Regions from separate parts of the Labrenzia sp. ATLA3 genome, predicted to be linked through region 2. Evidence: riboswitches for the same ligand, from Rfam matches in the RefSeq annotation. Region 2 holds a riboswitch; the other holds the start of a gene.
The links. Region 2 has a riboswitch for thiamine pyrophosphate ahead of thiM (hydroxyethylthiazole kinase). Riboswitches for the same ligand answer to the same signal wherever they lie in the genome.
Positions count from the first base shown of each region.

Region 1: it holds a riboswitch for thiamine pyrophosphate, as region 2 does, so the genes downstream of both, thiO (glycine oxidase ThiO) here and thiM (hydroxyethylthiazole kinase) in region 2, are expected to answer to the same signal.

Region 1 covers NZ_JBXUKV010000001.1:337,934-345,452, reverse strand. Annotated here, with positions in the region: gene AC2A6O_RS01540 (pirin family protein) at 1-644, opposite strand, end outside; gene AC2A6O_RS01535 (P-loop NTPase family protein) at 803-1,315, shown strand; TPP riboswitch at 1,363-1,483, shown strand; gene thiO (glycine oxidase ThiO) at 1,645-2,622, shown strand; gene thiS (sulfur carrier protein ThiS) at 2,606-2,803, shown strand; gene AC2A6O_RS01520 (thiazole synthase) at 2,809-3,582, shown strand; gene AC2A6O_RS01515 (thiamine phosphate synthase) at 3,579-4,184, shown strand; gene AC2A6O_RS01510 (LysR family transcriptional regulator) at 4,212-5,093, opposite strand; gene AC2A6O_RS01505 (CoA-acylating methylmalonate-semialdehyde dehydrogenase) at 5,412-6,911, shown strand; gene cydD (thiol reductant ABC exporter subunit CydD) at 7,198-7,519, shown strand, end outside.
Region 2 covers NZ_JBXUKV010000004.1:556,735-564,253, reverse strand. Annotated here, with positions in the region: gene AC2A6O_RS14105 (DMT family transporter) at 26-1,027, shown strand; gene AC2A6O_RS14100 (hypothetical protein) at 1,262-1,669, opposite strand; gene AC2A6O_RS14095 (Lrp/AsnC ligand binding domain-containing protein) at 1,691-1,927, opposite strand; TPP riboswitch at 2,135-2,245, shown strand; gene thiM (hydroxyethylthiazole kinase) at 2,314-3,087, shown strand; gene thiD (bifunctional hydroxymethylpyrimidine kinase/phosphomethylpyrimidine kinase) at 3,125-3,931, shown strand; gene AC2A6O_RS14080 (TRAP transporter substrate-binding protein) at 3,933-5,039, shown strand; gene AC2A6O_RS14075 (OmpP1/FadL family transporter) at 5,704-6,978, shown strand; gene AC2A6O_RS14070 (SDR family oxidoreductase) at 7,048-7,519, opposite strand, start outside.

The sequences.
Region 1 (7,519 bases), on a different contig from region 2:
TAGAGGCCGCGTTCTTCCCACCCCGCATCGAGCGGGATCCTGGCTCCCGGTTCCAGCGTTATATCCGCATAGAACATGTCGGAGGCTGTCTTCACCGGCGCCTTGTGACCATAGAGCTCACCAGCAATAAGCCTGACCGACGCGCCCTTGTCGGAAAACTCCGGCTGTTCGTCAGTGCCGTGATGCTGGAAGGTCGGGTCTGTCTCTTCCAGATGTTTGGGGAGGGCAACCCAGCTCTGCAGGCCGAACAGGGGGCGTTTTTCCTGAAGCCGTTCCGGGCGTTCGCGTTCGGAATGAACGATGCCCTTGCCCGCGCTCATCCAGTTCAGAGCGCCGGGGGCTATTGCGATCTGCGTCCCGAGGCTGTCACGGTGGTACATCTCGCCTTCAAAGAGATAGGTCACGGTCGCCAGTCCGATATGGGGATGCGGTCGCACGTCAATGCCGCCGCCAACCAGCAGTTCTGCCGGTCCCATCTGGTCGAAGAAGATGAACGGGCCAACCATCCGACGTCTGGCAGAAGGCAGAGCGCGCCTGACCGAAAATCCGCCGAGATCGGAGGTCCGCGGTACGATGATCGTTTCGATCGGGTCACAGCTTGCAGCATTTCCCGGCACGGGATCAGGGCTATTCAACCAGCTCATCTGCCTCTCCATCAAACAACAGGGCGTCTTGCGGAGTAGATAGGCACTGACAAGCTGAAGTGTCCATTGAACAGTCTGTTTCGGGTTTTCATCTCCGGCACGATCTGTATAACGGCCAGCCCTTCCTTGCTTCTCTTTGGTGCGTCATGAAACGTGTGATGATTGTTGGAGGCCCGGGTTCGGGCAAAAGCACGCTCGCCGTTGCCCTTTGCCAGAAAACCGGACTGCCGGTCTACCATATGGACAAGATCCACTACCGGTCCGGTTGGAATGAACGGACGCGGCAGGAAAAGGACCAGATGACTCATGAGGTTCATCTGAAGGAGGCGTGGATCTTCGAAGGCGGCCATTCAAGCACCTACGCGGAACGTGTCGAGCGCGCCGATACGTTCATCTGGTTGGACTTTCCGGTCTCGCGCCGCATTTTTCGGGTGGTGAAGCGGTCCGTGCAATACCACGGACAGAGCCGGCCAGATCTGGCGGAAGGCTGCCCGGAGCAGTTCAACTGGCAAACCGTCGAATTCCTGAGGTTCATATGGCGAACCAGACACTCGGCCAGAGCCAAGCTGGAGCGCATCTACCGCGAACCTCCGCATCATCTGACAGTCTACCGTCTACGCACCCTTGCAGAGATCAACGACTTTCTGGACGGATGTCAGGAACGAAGCTGAAGATCTATTCGGTCTCTTGACAGTTACACCCGACGAGCGGCACAACAGACGCTCACCCGGGGGGCCTCGACAAGAGGCTGAGATACTGCTGGCGCGATTGCGCAGTGCAGGGACCCGACGAACCTGATCCAGGTCATGCTGGCGAAGGGAAGGTGCTCTCGGCCAAGTGCAATTGCCACCGCAATGCGACCACCCCGGCCACCTTTCCAAGCTGACTGTCCGAAGTGCGGGGCTGTTCCGGTCCTTGCGGAGAAGCGTTGAATGCAGGCGGTCTACCAGACATTCCGCGATGGCGAACGATTGACGTTCTCCCTGGCAAGAGAGGCGGGATGAAGGTCGGTATCAAAGGCGCCGGAGTTGCCGGTCTGGCTCTGGCGCATGAGCTTGTCTCGCGCGGTGTGCAAGTTGAGCTGCTGGAAAAGAACGGGGATCTGTCCGCCAGTGCCTCCTGGCTTGCTGGCGGTATGCTGGCGCCCTGGTGCGAGCGGGAGAGTGCCGAGGAAGTTGTTCTGCGGCTCGGGCAAACATCTATCGGCTGGTGGAGCAAGGCTCTGCCAGGGCAGGTCAGGCACAACGGGACACTGGTTGTTGCCGCGCCGCGCGATGCTGGTGAACTCAACCGGTTTGCATCTCGTACCAGTGGCTTTACATGGCTCGACAGTGACGCGCTGGGCACACTCGAGCCGGACCTTGCAGGCCGATTTGCAAAGGGACTTCATTTTGCCGCGGAAGCCCATCTCGATCCTCGGCAAGCTCTCACGGCGTTGCTGGCAAAAGTGTCTGCAAGCGGTGCAGAGGCCAGTTTTAAGACCGAGCACTTTGCTTCGGCAACCGATCTTGTCGCCGATTGTACCGGCATGGCTGCGCCCGATCCGCACCTGCGGCCCGTTCGCGGTGAAATGCTGCTGCTCCACGCGCCGGATGTCTCACTTTCGCGGCCTGTGCGTTTTCTGCACCCGCGCATCCCGGTCTATGTCGTGCCGCGTGACAACGGGGTCTTCATGGTCGGGGCGACCATGATTGAAAGCGGCGACCGGGAGGCGGTCAGTGTTCGGTCGACCATGGAACTCCTCAATGCCGCCTACGGCCTGCATCCGGGCTTTGCGGAGGCAAAGATCATCGAGACCGGGGCGGGCCTGCGCCCGGCCTATCCCGACAATCTTCCTCGCGTCACGCTTTCCGGCAACACGTTGTCACTGAACGGATTTTACAGGCACGGCTTTCTGCTTGCCCCGCATTTTGCCATGGAGGCAGCAGACAGGATCGTGCAACATCTTCAGGAGAAGTCCCTTGAAGCTAACCATTAACGGCGTACCTCAGGAAGTTGCCAGCGCGACGCTGGCAGCGCTTCTGGATGAGCTGGCCTATGACCATGAGTTTCTGGCCACGGCGCGCAACGGCGATCTGGTGTGCGCAGAAAAACGGGGCGATTGCGTCCTTGAGGCGGGAGACCGGATCGAGATCCTGTCACCGATGCAGGGAGGCTGACGATCATGTTTGAAGTTTATGGGGAACCGTTCGCATCGCGTTTTCTGCTCGGAACGGCGCAATATCCTTCACCGCAAATCCTGGCGGATGCGGTGAGGGCATCGGGTGCAGAAATTCTGACCGTGTCTCTGCGGCGTGAAACGGCGGGAAGTGGCACAGGTGGCAGGTTCTGGGATCTGATCCGGGAATTGAACGTCAAGGTACTGCCCAACACAGCCGGATGTCATTCGGTGAAGGAAGCTGTTACGACCGCAAGGATGGCGCGGGACCTTTTTCGCACCGACTGGATCAAGCTGGAAGTAATCGGCCATCACGACAGCCTGCAGCCGGATGTCTTTGGCCTTGTGGAGGCGGCAAGCATCCTGAGCGATGACGGCTTCAAGGTGTTTCCCTATACGACAGACGATATTGTCGTCGGCGAACGGCTGGTTGAGGCGGGCTGTCAGGTGTTGATGCCCTGGTGCGCGCCGATCGGTTCGGCGAAAGGGCCGGTCAATCTGGATGCCCTTCGTGCTTACCGCAGCCATTTCAGCGGCGTTCCTCTTGTCGTGGATGCCGGTCTCGGCCGGCCGTCTCACGCGGCCGCTGTTCTAGAACTCGGTTTCGATGCAGTGCTGTTGAATACGGCTGTCGCAAAGGCCGGACATCCAGTCGCCATGGCAAAGGCCTTTGCGATGGCAATCGAGGCCGGACGACTGGCCTGTGAAGCCCAACCCCTGGAACCTCGCGACATGGCGGTTCCTTCTACCCCGGTTCTTGGAATGGCGGTGTTTGAATGAAACTCGATCCTTTTTATCCCATCGTTGACAGTTCCGACTGGATCGCGCGGCTGGTGCCGCTTGGCATCAAACTGGTTCAACTGCGGATCAAGGACGCAAGCGAAGACATCCTGCGCAAGGAAATCGCAGCTTCCAGAAGCGTTTGCGTGAACCACGGTTGCCAACTTGTCGTCAACGACTATTGGCAACTCGCGATCGAAGAGGGCTGCGATTTTGTCCATCTTGGTCAGGAAGACCTTGCCGACGCCGACGTTGCAGCCATTTGCAAAGCCGGTTTGAAACTTGGCGTGTCGACCCATGACGGCGAAGAGCTGCAAACAGCTCTTGCTACCGAGCCCGATTATGTCGCGCTCGGGCCCGTCTATCCGACGATCTTGAAAGAGCTCAAATGGGCACCGCAAGGCCTTGAAAAGATCGGCCGGTGGAAGCAGCAGATCGGCAGCCTTCCTCTGGTGGCCATTGGTGGCCTCAACCCGGAGCGTCTTCCTGGCGTGTTCGAAAATGGTGCGGATATCGCAGCCGTCGCCACTGACATCACGCGCAACGCCGATCCGGAAGCGCGCACGAGGGAATGGATTGAGGCGACGCAGCGCTGGCGCTAGCGGTCCTGCTTTCCGCTCTGATATTTGCTATCCGAAGATAGCTCGATCGCGCACGACTTGATCGCGTAGAAAGTCCTGCACCACCGCGACATGACGGAGCGGACGTGAGCTTTCGTGTGTCACCATCCAGTAGGCGCGGTGAAGCTTTATGTCCGGCAGGACGGCGACAAGGTCGCTGTCATCGCGCGCGATAAAATCGTGAAGAATGCCGATGCCGGCTCCCGATCGGACGGCTTCGGTCTGGCCAAGAGCCGAGGCTATCTCGAAACGCGCAGTCCAGTTTTTCAGAATTTCTGTGCCGTAATTCAGAGATGGCGAGTAGAGCAGGTCTTCCACGTAACCAATCAGATCGTGAGCGGTAAGATCGTTTGCGATGGCTGGCGTGCCGCGGCGTTTAAGATAGGTTTTCGAGGCATAAAGCCCGAGCGAGTAGTCAACGAGTTTGCCGGCAACAAGCCGGCCTGTTTCCGGCCTGTCGATGGTTACCGCAATATCGGCCTCGCGGCGGGACAGGGAAAAGGATCGCGGAACGGGTACGAGCTGCACCGTCAAGCCTGGATGTTTTTCTGTCAGTTTGCCCAGCCGAGGCGCAAGATAGGCGACACCGAAACCATCGGGCGCGCCGATGCGCACTGTTCCCGAAATTTCAGGCGTGTTGTTTGTCAGGTCCGCTTCCGCCGCGACCGCCTCCGCTTCGATCCGTTCTGCCCTGTCGAAAAAACGGCTGCCCGCTTCGGTCAGAACGCAGCCGGAGGTCGATCTGTCGAACAGACGGGTGCCGACGCTGTCCTCAAGGCTTGTCAGTCTGCGGGCGACTGTCGCGTGATTGAGGCCGAGGCGGCGCGCCGCCGCCAGGATCTGGCCCGTACGTGCAATGGCGAGAAAGATGCGGATGTCATCCCAGTTCATGTCGATTGCTTTCCGCGATGATCGCCTTGCACTTGTTGTTGTCAGATGGGTGAGCGCCAAAATCGGAAGATGTGCTCACGGGGTGCTTGGTGCGGGCTCTTCGCCGCGCTCATGCCGGGATGACAACTGATGGCTATTGGTCCTATCGTTCGTTTGAAACGCTAATGGAGCTTTATTGGCATAACTTTAAAAAACGCACAACGGCTCCGGAATTCTGGTTCTTGTTTGCAGCAAAAATAAAAGTCAAAAAGACATCACCTCGGACGCTCGCCCAAAATCCTTTTGGCTGGTGTCAGAACATATTGGGAGAAACGCGACATGCGGAAGATCGGTCATTTTATTGGCGGCAAACAGGTGGAGGGCACCTCTGGCCGCTACGCAGACGTCTTTAATCCGGCAACCGGTGAAGTCGAGGCGCAGGTCGCCCTGGCCAGCCAGGAAGAAATGGATGCTGCGATTGCCAACGCCGCTGCTGCACAGCCGGCCTGGGCTGCCACCAACCCGCAGCGCCGCGCCCGCGTGATGATGAAGTTCGTCGATCTTCTGAACCGCGACATGGACAAGCTGGCTGAAGCTCTTTCCCGCGAACACGGCAAGACGCTGCCGGACGCCAAGGGCGACGTTATTCGTGGTCTTGAAGTTGCAGAATTCTGCATCGGCGCACCGCATCTCCTGAAGGGCGAATTCACGGAAGGCGCCGGCCCGGGCATCGACATGTATTCCATGCGTCAGCCGCTCGGCGTTGTTGCCGGCATCACGCCGTTCAACTTCCCGGCCATGATCCCGATGTGGAAATTCTGCCCGGCCATCGCTTGCGGTAACTCCTTCATCCTGAAGCCGTCCGAGCGTGATCCGTCCGTGCCGATCATGCTGGCCGAACTGATGATAGAGGCTGGACTGCCGGAAGGTATCCTGAACGTCGTCAACGGCGACAAGAGCGCGGTCGATGCCATCCTGGACGATGAAACCATCCAGGCTGTCGGTTTTGTCGGCTCCACGCCGATTGCTCAGTATGTTTATGCCCGCGCAACCGCGTCCGGCAAACGTGCCCAGTGCTTCGGTGGCGCCAAGAACCACATGATCATCATGCCGGATGCCGACCTTGATCAGGCAGCCGACGCTCTGATCGGTGCCGGTTACGGCGCGGCCGGCGAGCGCTGCATGGCTGTTTCCGTCGCTGTGCCGGTCGGTGAGAGTACTGCAAACGCCTTGATCGAAAAGCTTACTCCGAAAATCGAAGCCCTGAAAATCGGGCCGTACACGGCAGGTAACGATGTCGACTTCGGCCCGCTGGTAACCAAGGAAGCCCTTGGCCGCGTCAAGGGTCTTGTCGAGCAGGGCGTCAAGGAAGGTGCAAAGCTGGTTGTCGACGGCCGCGACTTCTCCATGCAGGGCTATGAAAATGGCTTCTTCATGGGTGGCTGTCTGTTCGACAATGTCACCAAGGACATGGAAATCTACAAGACCGAAATCTTCGGTCCGGTTCTGTCTGTGGTTCGCGCGGAAAACTACGAAGAAGCTCTCGATCTGCCGCTCAGCCATGAATATGGCAACGGCACCGCGATCTTCACCCGTGACGGCGACACTGCGCGTGACTTCGCGTCCCGCATCAACATCGGCATGGTCGGCATCAACGTGCCGATCCCGGTGCCGCTCGCCTACCACACCTTCGGCGGCTGGAAGAAGTCCGGCTTTGGCGATCTCAACCAGCATGGTCCGGACGGGTTCAAGTTCTACACCCGCACCAAGACAGTGACGTCCCGCTGGCCGTCCGGTCTGAAGGATGGAGCTGAATTCGCCATTCCGACGATGAAGTAAACACAACGAACGAATGTTCGACAGAACGCTCCCGGTCACCGCCGGGAGCGTTTTTGTTTCAAAACAGCGGCTCTCTGCGTCAGGGGCAGGCAAACACCTGGTGCCTGGATCGCTGAACTGGCGTGGGTGGCTGCAGCTCTTTTTGTGCAGCAATATAAATTGGCCGAAAAAGGCATGGCTCCGACATGGCAAACCGGAATGCGCCGTGGCAATGTGTCCCTTGCATTTGAAATGGGAGAGCGACACTAAACGCCCGATGAAAACGAAAAGGCAAAAGATCGGGAATGTGGCTGAGGATGTGGGGCAGGGCTGCGAAACCGCAGCTGCTTTCGGCTGGCCGAACGATAGGGAAAGCCGAAGCCTCAAAAGCGCCGGCAGGCTTCTTGCCGTATCCGATCTGCTGTGGATCGTTCAGGCCGGATTGATTTCCTGGGCGCTTGGATCGCTTCCCGACATTTTTTCCGCTACAGACACCGGTCGGATCGCTGACAGCGATTTCACCCAGTCAGCGTTGCTGGCTGCTGCCGGCATAGCGCTTGTCGCCCTGTTGAGAGTGTTTCTGCAAAACCGCGCAGAAACGGTTGCCCGACAGACCGCCCGTGCGATCC
Region 2 (7,519 bases):
TTAAAAGCCGGGCCTGGAAGTTGTTATGGCGTTCTTGAGCCAGAAGTCCCGTTTCTCCGGACCTCCGGCGCCCACCGGGATGACCCGGCAGGCACCTCTTATCGGAATATCGCTTAAAGTCGCCTCCACCATGGTGTTCTTCGTCATGGCAACGGCGCTGAAGGTCGCTGCCGAGACGGTGCCGATCGGTGAGCTCGTGTTCGCACGCAATTTCTTCGGCCTGTTTCCGGTGCTGATCATGGTGGCGATGCGCCGGGAGCTGGGGCTTGCCTTCAAGACAGGCAACCCGCTGGGGCATCTCACCCGGGCGTCCGTCGGGCTGACGGCGATGGTCTGCGGGTTCACCGCGCTGTCCCTGCTGCCTCTGCCGGATGCGACAGCCATCGGCTTTGCCTCGCCGCTTTTCGTCGTGGTGCTGGCGTTTCTGCTGCTTGGCGAAAAGGTGCGGGTCTATCGCTGGAGCGCGGTCGGTGTCGGCTTTGTCGGCATTCTGGTGGTGTTGTCGCCGCATCTGGGCGACGCGGAAATAGACAACAATTCGATGATAGGTGCCTTGATTGGCGTGATGGGGGCAGGCTTTGCGGCGCTTGCCATGATCACCGTGCGCAAGTTGTGCGAGACGGAGCGCACGTCAACCATCGTCACCTGGTTCGCAGGCATGTCTTCGCTTCTGTCTCTGCTCACCCTGCCGCTTGGTCTTCTGCTGCCGGGGCAGGCCTGGATCGTGCCGGATCTGCCCACGGCCGGGCTGCTGTTGCTGATCGGTCTTGCCGGCGGTGTCGGCCAGATCCTGCTCACGCAGAGCTACCGCTTTGCCGATGCCTCCACCGTTGCACCGTTCGACTATGTCAACATGCTGTGGGCGATCATTGTCGGCTGGGTGATCTTCAATGAAACGCCGCTGCCGACGGTGGTGCTGGGGGCGGCAATCGTGATTGCCGCCGGTATCTTCGTCATCTACCGTGAACACAAGCTCGGCCTGGACCGGACCAAGGCCCGCCGGGCGTCGTCGCCGTCGCGTTCGTAGGCGGGAGAGACAAGAGGGCAGGTCACACTGCCTTTCCTGAGTCATTCCGGACAAGTGAGGCGAAGCCGAGCGCTGATCCGGAATCCAGACTTATTTCGCGCCTTTGGCGCGGCATTACACGAATAGAAAAGAGTTCGCTCCGCTCACGCTGATGCGCTGGATTCCGGATCTGCGCGCAGCTTTACTGCGCTTGTCCGGAATGACGGCGAATACGGGTGGTTTCTTAATTCAGCCTTATTGCGGCTTGTACTCGAACCGCTCGGTCGCGCTCTTGGTGCCGTCCTTGTAGATCAGCTGCACGCTGATCGACTGGGCCGACCCGGCGGGAAGTTCCAGGTACGGTTTTTCCTTGAGCACGACGTTGGGGTTGTCCGGATCACAGGCTTCCAGTTGCCATTCCTGGTCAATCGGGCCGTCGTTCAGTCCGTAGAAGACATAGTCGATACCGCACTTCCAGGATTCCAGGTGGGTGAAATAGATCAGCTCCTGGCCCTGCCAGTCGCGGAATGACACCCAGTTGGCCTTGGTCATGTCCAGGATCTGCTTGATCTGCTCCGGCGGCATGCCTTGCGCGGATGCGGTGGTGCTGAGGGGGGCAAGAGCAAGGCTCAGGCAAAGGGCTGCGGATTTAAGAAGCTGCATGGAAATTGTCCGGGTCTGACCTTAGAAAGCTTTGAAGGTTATGATGGTTTTGGTGTCCTGAATGCCGTCGATCGGATGGACCTTCTCGTTCACGAAATGACCGATGTCCGAACCGTCCTCGACATAGAATTTCACCAGGAGATCGTAGTCGCCGGAGGTCGAATAGACTTCGGACGCAATTTCAGCGTCCGCAATTGCGTTGGCAACCTGATAGGTCTTGCCCAACTGGCATTTGATCATCACGAAAAACGGTACCATGGGGCGCTCCGGCAGTTGGGGTTTGAAGTGGGTGAGCGTGTCACCTGAACCGTTCACCGGGCCGTTCGGTTTCGAAAAAGGGCCGGGCGACAGATTCACAAAAAGTAGACTAGGACATCGCCCATCTCCTTGCGCCAGTCAATTGCGGAGTGGCGGCTCTGCACATGCCGGGTCTTGCAATCGCGCTGCCAGCTTGTTAGCAGTGCAAACATCTCATGGGGGTGCCCGGCCATTCAGGTTCGGGCTGAGAGGCGGCTTGCCAACTCCTTGAACCTGATCCGGCTGATACCGGCGGAGGGATTTGAGATCATGATGCAAACACCACTTCCCGCAACACGTCTTTTCCGGAATACCGGCAATGGGTTTTCCGTCACAGGAGAGCCGTTATGAGCCTGTCCGTCGCCGCTTCCACGCAGGCGTTGAGCGCTGAACTTGTCTTCACCATGCTGGAGCGAGTGCGGCAGAAAACGCCGCGTGTTCACGCTATAACCAACGCTGTCGCGCAGAATTTCACTGCCAATGTGCTGCTGGCACTTGGCGCCATCCCTTCCATGACGATCGCGCGGGAGGAAGTTGCCGCCTTTGCTGGCGGCGCCGACGCGCTGCTGGTGAACCTCGGCACGCTCGACGAGGAACGCCGCGCGGCCATCCCGCTTGCCATCGAAGCTGCCAGGAAGGCCGGCCGGCCGGTCTGTGTCGATCCGGTTTTCGTCAACCGGTCCCCCGTTCGCTGTGCCTTTGCGCGTGAGCTTCTGGAGCCGAAACCGGATCTGGTGCGGCTGAATTCGGATGAACTTGCCGCGCTTTTGCCGGATCGGGCGGATGTCGATAACCTGATAGAGGCGGGAACGGTTTTTGCCGTGACCGGCCCGGAGGACAGGATCGAAAGCCGGGGTGAAGACTTCCTGCTGCGCAACGGTGATCCGCTGATGTCGCGCGTGACGGCCACCGGCTGTGCTGGTGGTGCGGTTCTGGCAGCGTTCCTGAGTGTCGAAAACGACCGGGCGTTGGCCGCCGCTTGCGGACTGTCCGTCTTTAACATTGCCGGCGAAATTGCCGCGGGCCAGTCGGCCGGGCCGGGCAGTCTCGTGCCGGAATTGCTCGACGCGCTCTATTCACTGACCGACCGCGACATTGAAACCCGTCTCAAGACCGGCTGATGCGCGCTTGCCGTCATTTTACATTCTGGAGGCTTTCATGACCGCAATCGCGGTGACCATTGCAGGATCGGATTCCGGCGGCGGAGCCGGTATTCAGGCGGATCTCAAGACCTTCTCCGCCAATGGTGTCTATGGCGCGAGCGTCATTGCGGCACTAACAGCGCAGAACACGCTGGGTGTCAGCGCCATTCACGATGTGCCGCCGGATTTCGTCCGCGCCCAGATGACCGCAGTCTTCACCGACCTGACCGTCAAGGCAACCAAGATCGGCATGCTGTCGAAGGTCGATACGATCGAGGCCGTGGCGGAAGGGCTGCAGACGCTCGAGACGGGCACAGTGGTGCTTGATCCTGTGATGGTTGCCGCATCCGGGGATCCCCTGTTGGCGGACAGTGCCGTGGACACGTTGATCACCCTGTTGCTGCCGCTGGCCGACATCGTGACACCGAACCTGCATGAAGCTGCCCGCATGTTGCAGGCCGATGTGGCGGCAGACGAAACGCAGATGCACACACAGGCAGAGCGTCTTCTCGGCCTCGGAGCCAACTCGGTTCTGCTCAAGGGCGGGCACGGGGCCGGCGCGCAAAGTGCGGACCTGCTGCTGGACCGTGAAGGCAATGCGATCTGGCTCCGGTCCGACAGGGTCAAGACCGACAACACCCACGGAACCGGCTGTACGCTGTCGTCGGCCATAGCCGCGGGACTTGCCAAGGGGCAGGACATGGAAGCGGCCGTACGGTCCGCCAAATCCTATATTCAGGCCGCAATCGCCGCCGCCGATGAATTGCACATCGGCAGTGGTCATGGCCCCGTTCATCATTTCCACGCGTTCTGGAGCAAGTGAGATGACCAGTCAGCCAAAGACCGAAACCGGACGGATCAGTCGCAGAGGGCTTCTGGGGGCATCCGCCGCCGTCGGAGCCAGCGCATTGGCTGCCCCTGCGCTGGCGCAGGAACAGGCGACGCTGGAATGGAAGATGGTGACATCCTGGCCGAAAAACCTGCCGGGTCCCGGGATGACGGCGCAGCGCATTGCGGACAGGATCGAACTTATGTCCGGAGGACGGCTGCGCATCCGGCTTTACGCAGCCGGTGAACTGGTGCCGGCGCTGGGCGTGTTCGAGGCAGTTTCCGCGGGTACGGCGCAGATGGCGCATACGGCCTCGTTTTTCTGGCAGGGCAAGATCCCGGCCTCGGTCTATTTCACGGCCATCCCGTTCGGCCTGCTGCCGCATGAACACATTACCTGGATCGAACAGGGGGGCGGTCAGGCGCTCTGGGACGAGCTTTATGCTCCCTTCGGGCTACGGCCCGTCATGGCCGGAAATACCGGCGTTCAGATGGGGGGCTGGTTCAAGCGCGAGATCAACACGCTGGACGATCTCAAGGGGCTGAAGATCCGCATGCCGGGTCTTGGCGGCGAAGTGATGCGCAGGCTTGGGGCAACGCCTATCAGTCTGCCACCCGGCGAGCTGTTCCAGGCGCTGGACAGCGGGGTGCTGGATGCCACGGAATTCCTGGGGCCATGGTCGGACCGTGCAATGGGCTTCCAGAAAGCTGCCAAGTCCTACTATACGCCCGGGTTTCATGAGCCCAACGGAACCGGTGAAGCGATCTTCAACACAGTGGCGCTGGAAGGTCTGCCGGAAGACCTTCGCGCGATCATTCTGGAAGCCTGCAAAGCCGAAAACGGCCGGTCGCTTGCCGAAAGCGATTGGGAAAATGCGGGCGCGCTGCAGCTGTTGCAGGAGGAAGACGGCGTCGTTGTTCGCCCCTATCCGGATGATGTGCTGGAGGCGCTGCGGGCGACCTCTGCCGAGGTGCTGGCCGAATTTGCAAGCAAGGATGCGCTCAGTCAGAGGATCTACGATAGCCACATCGCTGCCCGGTCCCGTCTGGCTCCCTGGAGCGATGTCGCCATGCGCCGGTTCATGGAAGCCCGGGACGGCTAACTTTCTTGCCAGTGCTGCGGGCTGAACACCGGTCCTGTCCGCAGCCGATCTCCTTGCGGGCTGGTACACTCGACCGATTGGCAGTTTGAAACCAGCGGACCGCAAAGCGAACACTTCCGGGCGAAACGAAGGGGCTGCACGCTGGAAAATTTCCTGACTAAAAGTGTTTTCGGAGCAAAAAATTGCGGAACTGAGTCTGCATGGTCCTGTTTCCGCTAAGGAAGCTGATTGGTGATTTTACCAAGGAGCACCAAAGGGTTTGTCCTACAAATCCTTCGCGTTCCGTTGCGAGATCTGTGGCAAAGCCGCAACCATGCAGCGTTAAATTACGTTATGGGAAACTGATATCTGAGCTGCCTATTTTTTGGGCAAATGTTTGGGTGTGTGTCGTTTGGATAACGAACAGACTCTTAACTTGTCCTTTTTGAAGTGTTTTGACCATCGAGGCAGCATTCTCTGTGAAAAATTCTGCTTATTTCGCATTGCAGCATGAAAAACTGTTCGCAGAACTGACGTAAATATTCGGTTGAAACGAACGGCGTTCTCCTAAAATCCTGTCTCAGGTAGTCATCATTCATCCGGGGGCTAGGGGATGGGAGGAAACTCAATGCCGTGGGTAAACAAGAAAACAGTTCTACTTGCTTCAACAGCAGTAGCTCTATCAATGATTGCAAGTTCGGCCTTCGCTGGCGGTTTCGCGCTGAGAGAACAAAGCGCTTATTACCAGGGGATGTCTTTCGCAGGGAACGGAACGACGGGTGAGTCCATCTCCTCGATGTTCTGGAACCCGGCAACGCTTATTGGCGCCGGCAAGGGGCTTACGATTGAATCGCATAGCTCCTTCATCATGCCTGAATCCGATATCGACGGAACCTTTACGCCAGGTGCGCTGACAACCGTCAACGGTGCGACCACCAGCACTGTGGGCAGTGGCGACATCGCATCGGATGCCTGGGTGCCGTCCACATACACCGCTTACCGCTTCAACGATCAGCTGGTGTTCGGTCTTGCCGTCAACGCGCCGTTCGGGCTCAGCACCAAACCGGAACAGAACTGGGCGGGCCAATACTATTCCCGGTCGTCCGAAGTGTTTTCGGTCAACGTAAATCCGGCCATCGCCTATCAGATCAACGATATGTTCGCTGTCGGTGTCGGGATTCAGGCGCAATATCTGCAAGTCCGACTGAAATCGGCCTATCCGTTCTCCACCTCCGCTGCGACGACTGAATTCAAGGGGGAGGGCTATGGATTTGGCGTGACCGCCGGTCTGACCATCCGGCCGTGGGAAGGGACTGAAATCGGTCTTGGCTACCGGTCTGCGGTCGCCAACGATCTTGATGGCTCCTACACCAATCCGGGCGGGCGCTTTTTTGTGGGCACGACCCCGGTTTCCTTTGCGGGCAATCGCGCAGGCATCAATGCGACAGTTGTTACACCGGACACCGTGACCCTGTCGGCAAGTCACCGCATCAACGACGCTTTCAAGATCGCCGGTACGGTTGAATGGACCAACTGGTCCCGGCTGAAAACCGTGCATCCGAGCAGCGATGGCGGTACGGCGACCACCAATCCGACCGGTCTGCCCAACTTGGAATTCAACTACGATGACGGTTGGTTCTTCGCGGTCGGTGGGGAATACAACTGGAACCAGCAGGTTACCTTGCGTGCAGGTGTCGGCTATGAGCTCTCGCCGATTGACGAGAACATTCGCTCCACACGGTTGCCGGACAACGACCGTCTGTGGTTGTCGGCGGGTATGACCTGGTCGCCGGCGGATAACCTCGCTTTCGATATCGGCTACTCGCACCTGATCCCGGCCGACACCAAGATCGACATTTCTGGCAACCACCAGGACTACAATTCCAACATCGGTACCTACACCGGTAAGGTCGACAGCCAGGTGAACATCATCTCGGCCTCGCTCAGATACACCTACTGAGCGGGAACTCGCTGACAAAACACAACAAGGCCGGGGCAAACGCTCCGGCCTTTTGCTATTTCACCAGCTTTAAAAGGCTGCCGGGTAAAGCCCGCCATCCATCAGGATGTTCTGACCGGTGATGTAGCCGGCGTGACGGGAGCACAGGAAAGCACAGGTCTGGCCGAATTCCTCTGCCGAGCCGAACCGTCCAACCGGAATTTCGGCAGCCTGAGCCGCGCGAACATCCTCAACGCTTTTCCCGCTCTGCTGCGCAGCGCGTTCAAAGCCCCCCTTCAGCCGGTCCGTATCCATCTTGCCGGGCAGAAGGTTGTTGACCGTTACGCCGTGCGGAGCGAGCTGGCGGCAGACGCCTGCCAGGAACGCTGTGAGACCAGCCCGCGCGCCGCTGGAGAGGTCGAGCCCCTCTATGGGCATCTTCACAGACAGCGAGGTGATGTTGACGATACGGCCAAAGCCACGCTCCTTCATGCCGGGTACAACGGCCTGCATGAGCTCGATAGGGGTGACGAAGTTCTGCACCACACCTTCCAGAAGCGCT